One region of the Paenibacillus sp. 01T442 genome, then DNA from elsewhere that is predicted to be linked to it. Evidence: riboswitches for the same ligand, from Rfam matches in the RefSeq annotation. Region 1 holds a riboswitch; the other holds the start of a gene.
What was found. A riboswitch is a leader RNA that binds a small molecule or an ion and turns the genes downstream of it on or off. The one in region 1 is predicted to bind cyclic di-AMP.

Region 1 (7,974 bases):
AATCGGTTCTATCCCCGTAGCCACTACCACAGCAGCCCGCTTTGCTTGATTGTTCGTACCTAAAGCAATTCTTACATCTTTGTCAAACATTTGACATCACTCCTAACTTTCCTAAAACAGATCAACAGAAACAATAAGTTCTAGTATATCATGTTTTGATTTCTATTAAGATTAGTAGCAAGGTGTGCCTTTTCTAATCAGTACTAAATGTGTGCAAAGTTGGGCATATTTGTTAAAAACATGTGTTGATGAAGGGGACAATGGTGCTGCAAGCATGGGAAAAATTCTGCTCATTACATTTTATATCCTTACCATCATTACCTTTTTCGTTATAAAGCGAAGGTTGCAACTGTTTGAAACAATCTTCTGCTGGTTAATTGTACTTTTACTGCATGGTGTCTACTTTATGATTATCACCTTGAATTATCAGTTATTGATTCCTTCACCTCGGTTATCGGATATCATCTTTAGAATCATATATCAACAAGTGATTACGCCGATTATAGTGATATGGGCCATAGAGCAGTTTGTAAAAATACGTGGATTATTGTACAAGACGTTGTCCATCTTTATTTTCTCAATCTTTCATGTGGTATTGAAATTTTGCATGCAAAACTTAGGAATTGTTCACTACTCTGAACAGTGGAGAGTATCTTGGTCATATTTGGAAAGTGTCTTGCTCCTTATTTGTACAGGACTTGCACTACTATTGTATCGTTTAGTTATGCGAAAGGAAGGAATACCATTTGAGTCACCTTGATGTGCTATTGCAAAGGAATACGATATTTACACTCGTTTGTCTCGTGTTAAGTTATGGTTTTATGTGGTTTCTGCCAAGTAACATGCCAAAATCTGTGAGTATCATTATGATGCTTTTCAGTCTGAATACGGCCAAAAATTTGGATACGATCATTGCCGTACCACCGTTTGACCTCTATAACACGAATATTTATCCGTATTTCGATTTTGCAGATATTCTAACATGGTCTTTATATCCTGTCTTTGGTTATTTTTTTGCTTATTACTACATCAGGTTCCGTATTCGTGGGTTGATGATTCCTTTCTATATATTAGGTTGTTCATTAATAGGAACAGCCTATGAATCTTTAAATGTTTATTTTGATGTATTTCAGTACCTACACTGGAAATTAAGCTATTCTTTTTGCGTGTATCTCATCGTGCAGACGCTGTGTGTTCTTGTATTTACAAAGCTGAAAAAGCATTGGATTGATCAAAAATCTAAATCGACAAGGAGAATCGATCGAACTTGAGTTCTGTACAAGAGCATCCGCCACGGAGACAGCAAGCTTTATTAAGTCTGGACGGTTTAACTAGCCTGCGTTGGCAGGATCCGAAGATAATAGCGTGGTGGTCAGCTTCCTTTCCTGGATTCGGTCATTTCCTGCTCCATCAATTTATACGCGGATTTCTGTTATCAACATGGGAAGTGGTCATCAATTCACTTGCTAGAATCAATGAGGCGATCTATTACTCCTTCAGTGGGCAATTCGAGTTGGCTGCACAAGTTATTGAGCCAAGGTGGGCATTCGCCTATGCCTTCGTTTACTTGTTCGCGATATGGGATAGTTATATCAAGGCGATCGATGCGAATAAGCAATGCCATCTGGCAAAGCTTGAAGGAGCAAGAATTACTTCCAATCTCATTAAACCTTGGACGATCACGAATATTAGCTACAAGAGACCTGGGGCAGCTATGGTCTGTTCCTTTGTTTTTCCGGGACTCGGCCATTTATATAATAACCGAATTGCTTTAGGATTCTATTGGGTACTCTGGTGGTTTATTTATTTGACCATGTCGCGATCACACGAAGCTACTCTTTATCTGATACTTGGTAAGTTATCCAAATCGACTGCACTACTAAATCCACATTGGCTATTATTCATGCCGTCAGTCATTGGAGGCTCTGTGTATGACGCATTTATGACAGCGCAAGATCATAATCGACTTTTTCGTCTAGAGCAGAAGCAATACTTAGCAGAAAAGTATCCACATTTTCCATTACGTCTGTTTGAGAAGGAGAATGACCCGCATGCTGATCATTAGTACTTTTGAGCACTCGATAGAAGTGGAGGAAGCACTAGCCGTACTTGAACAGATGGGTCTAGCTCGTAATGAAATCATGGTTATCATGATGGAAAACTATATGGACATACCCGATCATAATTACAATTCAAATCCGAACAAGAAAGCGCTGGCCTTCGAGGTTGGTATGGCAACATCCACGGCATTCACTGTCATTGGGATTAGTTTCGGCTTCATATTGTATTGGGGGCCAATTATTTGGGGAGTTATTTGCGCTATTTGCGGATTTATTGTGGGGTATTGCCTCACACGCATCATACAAACGAAGCTACTTAAACATGTTATTCGCAAAAAAGAGCGATTACCCGAGCTTGCTGTCATTATCCAATGCCATGAGGAACGATTTAAAGAGGTACAGCATGTGTTGTGGGAATACCAAGCGCTATCCGTAGGCAAATTTTAAAAATAGAACATATGACAAGCTTGAGCTTTCAAGCTTATTTTTGCTGGATTGCACGAAAAAGCAAGAGGCTAATGGATATATCCACTAGCCTCTTGCTTTTTACTAACACGCGTATTTTCATTTCATTTTAGCTAATTCATAATCAAACCATGTTCCCATCTCACCCGTAGTCAGATTCTCTATCGTATTGTTGCGATGTTTAATGAAAATGTTTCTGTTCTTATCCAAATAATAGTCGCCAAAGACATAGTCGGATAACCGTTTTGTTTCTAATTTCGTATTCAGTTTGTACAGTCCAGCTGTATCTTGCACAGCATAATCCTTATTCGAGATGCCATTCAATACGATATAGAGGCTTCCATCGGTAGATGCAGGATTGGTCAATGAAAGATTAGTTATACCTAATGCATTGACATCCAATTCATGAAGCTTTTCATTTACCATGTGAAGCGTTCCTACTTGGTCTAGCAAGCCAACGCGGGCACTACCCGAAATATAGCCACTTCGACTAGGTAATTTAGCAGAAGCAATCCACACGGTACCATCTGGATTCGGGATGACGCGGTCTAGCTTTTGATTGAAATCTTCGAGTCGGGTCACGTTCCCATTTTGAATAAGAAATGTATAGGTCGTGCCATAATTTGGACCAATAGCGGCAATCGGCAAGGTCAGATTAACGGATATGATTACCCGTTGATCGCCAGCAGGAAATGCCGCGTACGTATGGACAGGTGCTCCCCAGGCTGCCGATTCCCATACATCGGAGTCTGTAAGTGTGTATACTTTTACATTACCGTAGTACAAATCGCGATCTTTACGCACTAACTKTATTGGTTTACCAGCTAATGGATGGGGAGAACTAGAAAGTCCTTTGAAGAATTGATCTTGTTCTTCATTGTTTTTCCATTCGATTTGATAGTTGTTTTTATCCATCTTAAGCATGGATTTTGCAGGGTCCGCGGAAAGCAGGGAGTAGAAATATAGTGAACTATCATCGTCACCGATGATGGAATAGATAGCATTTTGCCCACCGACTAGCGAAAGTCCTGCATCATCACCCCATTGGATGTCAATCTGAAGAAGATCATGGACGAATCGCCAAGTCAAAGGCATATAAATCACATCTTGATACGTTAGAAAAGGGTAGGGCTCTGTTTGATTATTGATTTCTACTTGATTCATCGTAATTGGCACATCGGAAATTTGGACAGAGTAACTGCTTGCATTACTTTTGGTTGTCAGATCCTGTTCAAGCGGGTTTTGATGAATGGGTGGAGGGAAATTCCGATTTGACCAAATCTGCAATCCATCGGATTCACTCCAGTTGTATTCAATGCCGAGCGTTTGGAAATTGTTCCATGTCATGGGTAGGTAAGTGATGTCTTTATACACCAGAAACGGGTATTGGCTATGGGTAATATCCATGTCTTGACCATTGATTTGAATTGGAAAATAGGGCAGAGATGCCTTCACAGATACGCTTGCTGAAGCTTGCATGGGAAGTAACGGTAACAATCCGCTCATCAATCCGAGAATGACAATCGAGCATTTTATAGCAAATTTCTTCAAAACCATCACCCTTTTCTAAGTTAGTATTGCTACTGATTAGACGCGGGATGGTGAGAAAAGTTGTATGAATAAAGGAGGATATATCCAGATCGTGTTGTTGATGGTAAATTTTGAGTCATGATCTCACTGAATTCCCATGTTACAATCGTTGAGATCCATGCTGGATCAAAACTTAGAAGGCCGAAGCTTTTTTGAAGCACGGGGGAACCAATCTTTGGGGTGAAGTCGCGTTATGCGCGGCCGGGTGATTACTCTTTGATCCGAATCCGACAGCTAACCTCGCAGGCCGCGAAAAGGAGAGGTTTATAGTGAAACGTTACAAGAAGCTTGTAGTTACAGGAGCACTAGGTTTGACCGTCTTGATGGGGGCGAACTCAGCATTTGCTGCTACGGGAACGCACACGGTAGCAGGCAACGATACCATGTGGTTAATCTCGAAAAAATATGGCGTCAGCCTTACTTCGCTGATCAAGGCGAATCCGCAAGTATCCAACCCGAACGTGATTTGGTCGGGCATGAAGCTCAACATCCCAGGAAGCACGGGTACAACTGTTGCGACTAAACCACAGGTTACGCCAGCACCTACGCAATCCACTTTCGCTAGCCAAGTGGTTACCTTAGTCAACCAGGAGAGAACGAAGGCTGGATTGAAGCCTTTGACCAGCAATAGCGCACTTACCGCGATGGCACTGGATAAAGCGAAAGACATGTACAATAACGGCTATTTCGATCATACATCGCCAACTTACGGGTCACCTTTTGATATGATGAGCTCCTATGGCATCTCTTATTCCTACGCGGGTGAAAACATCGCCAAAGGTCAACAAACGCCTGATGCTGTCATGACAGCATGGATGAATAGTTCAGGTCATAGAGCGAATATTTTGAGTCCGAACTATACCCAAATTGGCGTGGGTTATTACAACGGTGAGTGGGTACAGGAATTTATAAGTAATTAAGTTAAGTTACGTGATAATCGTGGATTGTGGCAGTCTCCCTTGGGAGGCTGTTTTTTGTATTAACGCTTCAGTGTGGGTCACCTGTACTGCGAAGGGGAACTACGTTCCGCAACAATGGATAAAATCCAATAAATCCAACCTACTAATTGTATGTGATGGTATTATATATCATATGGATCGGCAAGGATCGTATTATGTAGCTGAAAATCTAAATTGATACAGAAAGAATATTGAGGTGCATCCCGTGATTAAGATTTTCACAGAAATCGAAATAAAAGCATCTATTGATGTTTGCTTTGACATGGCAACGAATATTGATATACATACGCGGACTGTTTGGCCACATACCAAGGAACGAGCGATAGCTGGAACGACAACAGGCATGATTAGTGGAGGGGATACAGTTACTTTTGAGGCGAGACATTTCTTCATTAGGCAAAAACACAAGTCACTCATATCGAATTATGCTCGGCCTTACCGCTTTGTTGATGAGATGTTGCAGGGTACGTTTAAAAGTATGAGGCATGAGCACGAATTTATCGATTTAGGTAATAAAACTTTGATGAAAGATACATTAACTTTTGAGGCCCCGCTGGGCTGGGTCGGATGGATCGTTGAGAGGGTTGTGTTGAGGAGATATATGACACGATTTTTGAACTATCGGAATGAGCAGTTGAAAATTTTAGCTGAGCAAAAGTAAGTAGGGAGAAGAGAAGAGAGGGGATCCAATTGAAATTCTATCTTGCATCCAGTTTCAAAAACATCGACAATGTCCGATATGTTGCGAAGCAGTTGAAGTCTATGGGATATCTTCAAACATACGATTGGACGATGCATACAGGTATCGATTCACTTCAAGAGCTCGCGGCGATTGGTGCGAAAGAGAAAGAAGCCGTATTGCGTGCAGATCTCTTCATCATCATGTTGCCAGCGGGTAAGGGAAGCCATGTTGAGTTAGGACTAGCTCTCGGAGCAGGGAAGGCTATTTTTATGTATTCTGCTAACGATGAGATGAACGATATTGACAAAACGAGTACGTTTTATCAACTGCCGGAGGTGCAGAAAATCATCGGACCGATAGACGACTTAGTCTTAACGATAAATAAAAGTTGCGATCGAACAAACATGGGGATGCCTAATTTGAGTAGTAAGGGAACGTAGGTACGCTATTTCTATGTAAAATGCTAGTATTGGKAGCTAACGGAACGTGAATGCGCTATTTGTCCATTTTCGTGGATTTTTAGCAGTTTTCGAGTAAATAGCGTACTGACGTTCCCTTTCGATACCATTCTAGCTGGTTTTGCTGTAAATAACGTCTCCTGGTTCCGTTACAAACAAAAATGGACAGTAATGTATCGATTAAATGAAGGAAGATTTCCCATAAATCTAAGCAAAGGATCGAAATCATGAATCCGAATGAATTTATAGAAACATATAACTCAAATCGAAATGAGCTCATTTATTTCAAGTGGAATGGTAAGCATGCTAATGAATTAGTTGATGAGAATATTCATTTTAGAAGAGAGCTACTTAAATACATAGAGTCAATTGATTTCAATCATATACCTGGTGAACTTTTAAGAGATTTAATCATAGCTGAATCTCAGTATGCAAAAGAATCATGGGGAATTTATCGCCATTATTATCTAATAGTTGAAAACTTACTTAATCAAACAGGTGACCTATACTTGGTTGATGTAATTATCGCAGCCTCTTTTAGCTTTGATACCTATTGCTCTACTGTGGCAGCTAACCCAACGGAGTTGGATTTTGATGCAATTATTGTTGAAATGAAAAGTAGAAAAGAAGTTTCTCAAGATGAAGTGATGCGTAAGACATTTGATATGGGTATTGATATTTTTACAAGTTACAAATCGAAACAAAGCAAAGTAGATGAGGTAGCAGATACTATTACTAGCAATACTAAAATCAGCACATTCTTGAAAATAAAAAAAATATCCAAAAGTATTTTAAAAGCTAAAGGGGTCAACAAAGTGAGCAACAAAAAAATAAAATGGATCATTATTAGTTTTGCTTTCTTCATCATCGCTGTGATTGCGGTTAAGCTTATTATGGCTTTCGGTGGAGATATGGTAGTTAGCCATAATGTGTCGACTTTTACTAGTAAATCAAATGTGAATGGTAACGTTAATCTTACGATCGGGACTTTGAAAGGTACGTATAAGGTTCATGAGTATACGATTAAAACCGCTGGAAAAGTCAGTATTCCTTATGAATCAACGGTCGAATCCGGGAATGTAACCCTGCAAGTAGTGAATAAGAATCTCGTTCAATGGGAGAAAGTAATCTCTCCATCCAGTAGTGGACTCATCGAGTTTAATGGAGTGAGTGGAAGCTACTCGATTCAACTAGTGACAGAAGAAGCAAAGAAAATAAGTGTGAAACTCAATTTAAAATAGCTGAAAATTCACTTCCCAACAATAACGTATTCTCACCAAGAAAGATGTCTGTAGGCCGTGGGAGATAAATTCGTCCATCGTTTGAATTGTTTGCTGAATTGCGACAAATCCTTGTATCCCAATTGTTCGGCGATATGCTCGATTGAATGAGTAGGGTCCATTAGCAGGAGCTTGGCTTGACGCAGCTTGATTGTGCTCAAATAATGCCGTGGGGAGACCCCATAAGCTTTGTGAAAAACCCGATTGCAATGTGCGGGACTATACCCGAGCTGCTTCGCAATAAGCGTTATTCTGAAAGGTTCCTGCCCTTTCATTGTCGTAGAGGCTTGATGCTCAATGAATGCAGCTAGCTGTGCAGCTAAGCCAGAATCGCCGGTTTGCTGACTAGAAACCACAGCCTCATCGAGTAAGACCTCGCTTAACACGGTGAAAATACGAAAGGAAGCATGCATCGTTTGCAGCTTCAGACTCAGTCCACTAGAGGTATTTTCTCTGGCTATTTGTGCGAGATCCATAAGA
Region 2 (6,082 bases), on a different contig from region 1:
ACACAGCTTCAACGAAGCCAGAACTCGTTGTTTTTGAACCTATCTCCTATGTAAGTATTGTTGGCAAAGGAGATCCCAACGGTACCATCTTCGCTAACGCTACAGAAGCGCTGTATACGGTCGCCTACGGCGTTAAAGGGCATTACAAGAAGCTGGAGAATGATTTCACAGTAGCGAAGCTGGAAGGGCAATGGTGGGTAGATGGGGATCCCCGAACGGCCTTGGAAGTACCGAGGGAAGAATGGCATTGGAAGTTATTGATTCGCATGCCAACGTATGTGGCGGGTGAGGTTGTGGAAGAAGCACGAACAGCTGCAATGGTAAAGAAAAAGGAACTGAAGCTAATAGCTAATGTAGGCTATGAATCCTTGAACGAGGGAACCTGTGTCCAGATGCTGCACGTTGGACCATATGCGACTGAACCGGAAACACTTTCTCAAATGTATCCATATATAGAGCAGAACCAGCTAAGGATCTGTGGTCTTCATCATGAGATCTACTTATCGGATCCGAGGAAGATAGAGCCTGCCAAAATGAGAACGATTTTGAGATATCCTGTTGAAGCGGTAAAAGTGGTGATGGGGTGAATTTTGCTGTAAAATAGAACATAATGTCGAGCAGCCAACCATGGGGAGGGATAGCGGGTGCGAATACGTAGCATATCTAGGTTTGGACGAGCTATTGGCGTACTTATCATCATCGTCGGGTTCATGTATCGAACACCCGCTGCCCACGCTTCTTGGTTGGATCGGGTAAAAGAAATCTATCAATTGCCAAGCAATGTAGAACAAATCCAGAAGGATTATGAGGCTACGAAGCAGCAATTAGAAGAGCAGAAGGACAAGTTGTCGGAAGCCGTCAGGCAGTCTCAAGAAATCGAGGATCGTCTCCTCAGTCAGAATGAGGCACTTAAGAAGGACAACGAGCAGTTACAAGAACGGCTGAAGGCGATGGAACAAGTTGCGCTAGATAAGGATAAACGAAATCGCAAAATAACCTACATGGTGATTACGGCTGCCGCGTTGGTTGTAGGCTATTTCTTGCTTGGACGTGTGTTTCGCTTCTTCGTTTGGCAGAGAAGGAAGCGTGGAATGCGCTAACAGCATTGGTGAGGAGGTTGTGTGGTTTGGAGATCATCTATGAAAATGCAAGCTCACAAGCTAGGATGGCTACACTGCAGCTTCTAAAGGGAGAGGCTGTGCATGTACTGCATCCCAACCAAATTGTTGCATTTCAGGGAAGGCCTGAGCAGCGTGAAGATGCACTGATGAAGCTTCCTAGCATGTATAGGAAGAAGCGGTTGATCCAATCACGCATACTCGGTCCTGGGCGTGTGTTAATGGGATTGCCAGAAGCGTATAGTTTGGCTGTCGTGCCTTTGGAAGCCGAAGATGATCTATTGTTTGAATTTCGACATGTGCTGTTCTATACGGAAGGTGTGACCTTTACAACGCATCTACAGAGTGTGAAGAACACGTTGATCACGCAAGATTTAGTTAAAATGCAGTTTCACGGTCCCGGCAGTCTAGGTTTGCTAACAGCTGGCCCTATACATCACATGGCCCTGGATGCTGTGGAGCCTTTGTATGTTGATGTGAGTTGCCTTGTTGCCTATCCGCGGCAAGCTAAGCTGCGCCTCTGTGTATACGGCAACACTCTGGCAAGTCAGCATATGAATTATCACTGGGAGATTACGGGGCATGGGCATGTGCTTATGCAGCCTTGTAAGCCAGATCCCAAGTTGGACGAGCATATGAAATCGGATAGCTTACTGCGCCGCATAGCACGGGAAGTGCTGCCATTTGGGGGCGTTTTCATAAAATAATAAAAAATAGTTGCATTTGTTTTGAATACCTGATATATTATTCCTTGTCGCCTCAGAGAATCACTTGATGAGCGAAAGAGAAATTACACCGTGCGGAAGTGGCTCAGCGGTAGAGCATCGCCTTGCCAAGGCGAGGGTCGCGGGTTCGATCCCCGTCTTCCGCTCCAATATTTGCGCCCTTAGCTCAGCTGGATAGAGTATTTGACTACGAATCAAAAGGTCGGGAGTTCGAATCTCTCAGGGCGCGCCATTTACACTTTATATTCACTACGGGACGTAGCTCAGCTTGGTAGAGCACCTGCTTTGGGAGCAGGGGGTCGCATGTTCAAATCGTGTCGTCCCGACCATTTTAGATTTTTTATATGCGGGCGTAGTTTAATGGTAGAACTTCAGCCTTCCAAGCTGATCGCGCGGGTTCGATTCCCGCCGCCCGCTTACAGAAGAAAGAGACCACCTTCGGGTGGTCTTTTTCTTCATTATTAGGGAATTGAACCCTTTAGGGCTCGATGAGTAATAAACCTACTTCCCGCAATTTAACTGGATTTTCTCCATCTATTTGAAGCGTATTTCTCGAATTCGAAAGTTTAACTGTATTCCTGTAGTTAAATTCCTTCGATTTGGTCGATTCTTCAAATTTCATATAAATTAAATGTACTTTCTCCATGTAATCACGAAAATACGTCAGATTCGAGTAAATTAGCTGTAGTTTATACATCTAAACACGAATCGGGAGTCTTCTTGCGTTCGCAGAAGAACCGACAGATTCATCGACATAGAGCATCGATGTTCCGTTTCATATTCATATTTTCCAATAGTCATACACGTGTATCTAGGTTAAAATGGGAAAAACATGCAAAGGGGACTTACCGAAATGAACGCTATTGAAAATCGTATTCAGGGGTTACACCAGTATCAATCGCAGTTAACGGCGCCTGCTGATCTGGCTGCATTCTGGGAGCGTGCATATACGGAAGCTACGCAAGATGCATCCTATACAAGAGAGCCGGTAGCATCACCTTTTATACAAGCGGAAGTGAATAAGATCGTCTTGCAGGGTGCTGCGGAAACACCGATTCATGCTTGGTTGTTACTGCCTAATGCTGAGAGCAAGTCTAAGAAGGTACCTTGTATTGTTACATTCCCAGGCTATACGGGCTCCAAGGGAAGACCCGAGGATCATGCTGCTTGGTTGCTTATGGGGTATGCGGTACTTGCGGTTGATGTACGCGGGCAAGGCGGCGAAAGCGGTAACCTGCTGCCACAGGAGACTGGCATGACGAGGGGCTGGATTACACAGGGGATTCTCGACGCGGAGACGAGCTACTATCGTGCAGTTGCGATCGATTCCTTGCGTGCTGTACACTGCGCGTTAGAGCAACCAGAAATCGACAGTGAGCGGGTATTCGTATACGGCGGAAGCCAGGGCGGAGGGCTTGCCCTACTCGTAACCGCGCTTGAGAAGCGTATTCGGTCAACCGTTGCCCATGTACCGAATCTATGCCACATGGATTTGGGCTTGTTGCAATCGGTCAGCTCACTTAGTGAGGCAGCGGAATTCGTTACCCGGTTCCCAGAATATCTGCCAGATGTACTGCGAACAGTTTCCTATTTCGATATCGTGAATTTGGGCGATCGAATTGAGCAGCCTGTTCACGTTACGGTAGGATTGAAGGATACGTGCTGCTTGCCAGAAGCGATTTTCGCTGCGTATAACCGAATCGAATCAGCACACAAATCGATTGAAGTGTACCCCTTCATGGGGCACGCGACACCTCCTGGCTCTCATGCAGCGGCACATGCCTTTTTCTCAAAATGGTAAGGTCTGAAGTAAGAGGCTTCACACTTGGATAACCTATTACTAACTTGAAGGGAGGTGCTGACAAATGGAAAAAGTGGATTCATTTGAAGAGGTATTCGAGCTGATGGAAGCCGCTTTTCCTGTAACGGAAATAAGGACGTATGAAGGTCAGCGAGCACTGTTATCTCATCCTAATTACAGCATCGATGTCGAGAGAGATGCTCAAGGGCAACTACTTGGCTTCTTGGCCAGTTGGAACTTTAGTACGTTTCGATTTGTGGAACATATCGCCGTCAACGCTGCCATAAGAGGCGGTGGGATTGGCAAGCAAATGCTGACGACGTATATGAGCCGTGCAAGTACCCCTATCGTACTTGAAGTCGAGCCTCCGACTGCCTCAGATGCTACGCGGAGAATTGAATTCTATAAGCGCTGCGGCTTCCATTTGAACCTATTTCCTTATGCACAGCCACCACTCAGAGAAGGTCAACTGAAATTGCCTCTCAACATCATGAGTTATCCTAGTCCGATGACAGAAAATGAATTTAATCCCTGTAAGCATATTCTATTTACCGAGGTGTATAAGCAGCTGCTCTGAAAAGAGTGGCTGTTTTTTTGTACTTTACATAGCAAAGGAAACACTTACCATCTCGCAAAAGTTGTCATCCTAAAACGAACTATGCTAGTCTAATATAGACAAAAAATGCCGAATCTCGGAGCATCGAAAGCTCTGGTACGGGGGACTTCTTTACTTGGGGTGAATGAATGCTCAGTTAGCCATAGGCTAATGGGGTGCGCTAGGGAAAACCTCTTCCCGAACCCGTCAACTAACCTCGGAGGCTTCAAGGAGGCACAACGTTTTGAAACTTTTTACCAAAAGCTTTATTTGTTCATGCGCTCTTGTAGGCGCAGCCTTTTTCCTGTTCGCCGCTCCATCCACGCATGCTGCTGCCCCAGACACCTCTTCGGTGAAGGTTCAAGTCAATGATGACTTGGTGCAGTTCCCGGAAGTACAGCCGTTTATTGATACGGAAGGTACACTTCAGGTGCCACTACGTGTGTTGTCGGAGAAATTAGGTTATCAAGTGGGATGGGCGAAGCAAGGCGATGAAGTCGTCGTCACGCTTAAGAACAAAGAACAGGCGATTCAACTCACAACGGACGAAGAGCAAGCGATCGTGAACAGTAAGTTAGTTGAATTAGAGAGCAGTCCAACTTTGGTTAAAGGGAGTACCTATGTCCCTCTACGCTTTGTTACAGAGACGTTTGGATCTGCGATTGCGTGGAACGATGCGAATAAAATTGCCATCGTGGAAGAGGACGGCAAGACTCATAAGCCAGCCTGGATTGCACCGCCACCAGTAGCTCTAGCAGCCCCAGTGGCCAAGGTCGTTCAGTCATCCATTGCAGCTCAAATTATTCAAGCTGCAACGACGTTCAAAGGGACACCGTACCGATGGGGAGGAACTACACCTAAGGGCTTCGATTGCTCTGGATTCGTTCGTTATGTATACGAGGCCAAAGGTATCGAGCTGCCACGCACCTCCGTGCAAATGTACGATAATGCGGGGGCAAGAGTGACGGATTTGAAAGCGGGAGACCTCGTCTTCTTTGCTTCTGGTATCGTCAACCATGTAGGCATTTACATCGGAAATAATCAATTCATTTCCTCGACAACATCCGTTGGTGTAACGGTTGATAGTCTCGCTAGCTCCTATTGGGGCTCCAGATATGTAGGTGCCAAACGCGTGTTATAAAATAGCTGCAAAATCAAGTATAAGTACTGGTATAAGAGCGTATGTTCGCTATGACTTTCTATATGGAAAGCAAAGCGGCAGATGCTCTTTTTTTTGCGCGAATTTGTGCGATTTTTATCGAATTTTTGAGAATTATAGCCTATAATGAAACAATGGTTGGAAGAAAGTAGGTGGCGCGTGCGGCATGCAAGTCAGTGTCTGGAAAAGCTTGTTTCATAAAATTAAATTGTCGGGTCGAACAGATCGCATGTATAACGTGGAAACAGGTCCTGCCATACCAGAAGACATTCGGGTCGTGATTAAGCAATTTTTTCATTCGTATAACCATTTCAAAGGGGCTAGGCAATTCCAAACAGATACGTTCATTAAAGAAGTATTTTACGCAACAAAACAAGATCCGAGGGATCAGCGCTCCATAGATGAGATGGAAACTTATATTCAGAGCAAGAATGTGAACCGGTTACGACTGAAATCTTATGTGATTGATGAATATTTACGTGTTGGTGAGAAGGTATGTATGATCGGTGTGACGCGGGAGTTTAGCAATGCGCATCGCAATCGTGTGCTTTATTTTATCATTCAGGAAGATGGCATTTGGCGGTTCCATCATATCGTGAGATCACATCATGGCAAAATTCTTGAGAAATTTCAGGTGAAGGAACAGGTTGGATTTGTGGTTGGGGATGATAAGGTAGCGCTGCT

Region 2: another riboswitch for cyclic di-AMP. It lies ahead of AC1DLM_RS00105 (C40 family peptidase); the one in region 1 lies ahead of AC1DLM_RS26340 (CAP domain-containing protein).

The regions. Positions count from the first base shown of each region.
Region 1 is NZ_JBFTPF010000051.1:28,842-36,815, reverse strand. Features, by position in the region: gene AC1DLM_RS26365 (DUF84 family protein) at 1-90, opposite strand, end outside; gene AC1DLM_RS26360 (hypothetical protein) at 747-1,271, shown strand; gene AC1DLM_RS26355 (hypothetical protein) at 1,268-2,065, shown strand; gene AC1DLM_RS26350 (hypothetical protein) at 2,052-2,507, shown strand; gene AC1DLM_RS26345 (hypothetical protein) at 2,625-4,076, opposite strand; cyclic di-AMP (ydaO/yuaA leader) riboswitch at 4,245-4,379, shown strand; gene AC1DLM_RS26340 (CAP domain-containing protein) at 4,385-5,035, shown strand; gene AC1DLM_RS26335 (SRPBCC family protein) at 5,280-5,735, shown strand; gene AC1DLM_RS26330 (group-specific protein) at 5,765-6,196, shown strand; gene AC1DLM_RS26325 (hypothetical protein) at 6,442-7,455, shown strand; gene AC1DLM_RS26320 (helix-turn-helix transcriptional regulator) at 7,488-7,974, opposite strand, start outside.
Region 2 is NZ_JBFTPF010000001.1:2,307-8,388, forward strand. Features, by position in the region: gene AC1DLM_RS00060 (GyrI-like domain-containing protein) at 1-587, shown strand, start outside; gene AC1DLM_RS00065 (SH3 domain-containing protein) at 645-1,100, shown strand; gene AC1DLM_RS00070 (AIM24 family protein) at 1,127-1,825, shown strand; tRNA gene AC1DLM_RS00075 (tRNA-Gly) at 1,918-1,992, shown strand; tRNA gene AC1DLM_RS00080 (tRNA-Arg) at 1,999-2,075, shown strand; tRNA gene AC1DLM_RS00085 (tRNA-Pro) at 2,096-2,172, shown strand; tRNA gene AC1DLM_RS00090 (tRNA-Gly) at 2,190-2,260, shown strand; gene AC1DLM_RS00095 (acetylxylan esterase) at 2,697-3,644, shown strand; gene AC1DLM_RS00100 (GNAT family N-acetyltransferase) at 3,709-4,221, shown strand; cyclic di-AMP (ydaO/yuaA leader) riboswitch at 4,318-4,480, shown strand; gene AC1DLM_RS00105 (C40 family peptidase) at 4,484-5,380, shown strand; gene AC1DLM_RS00110 (hypothetical protein) at 5,565-6,082, shown strand, end outside.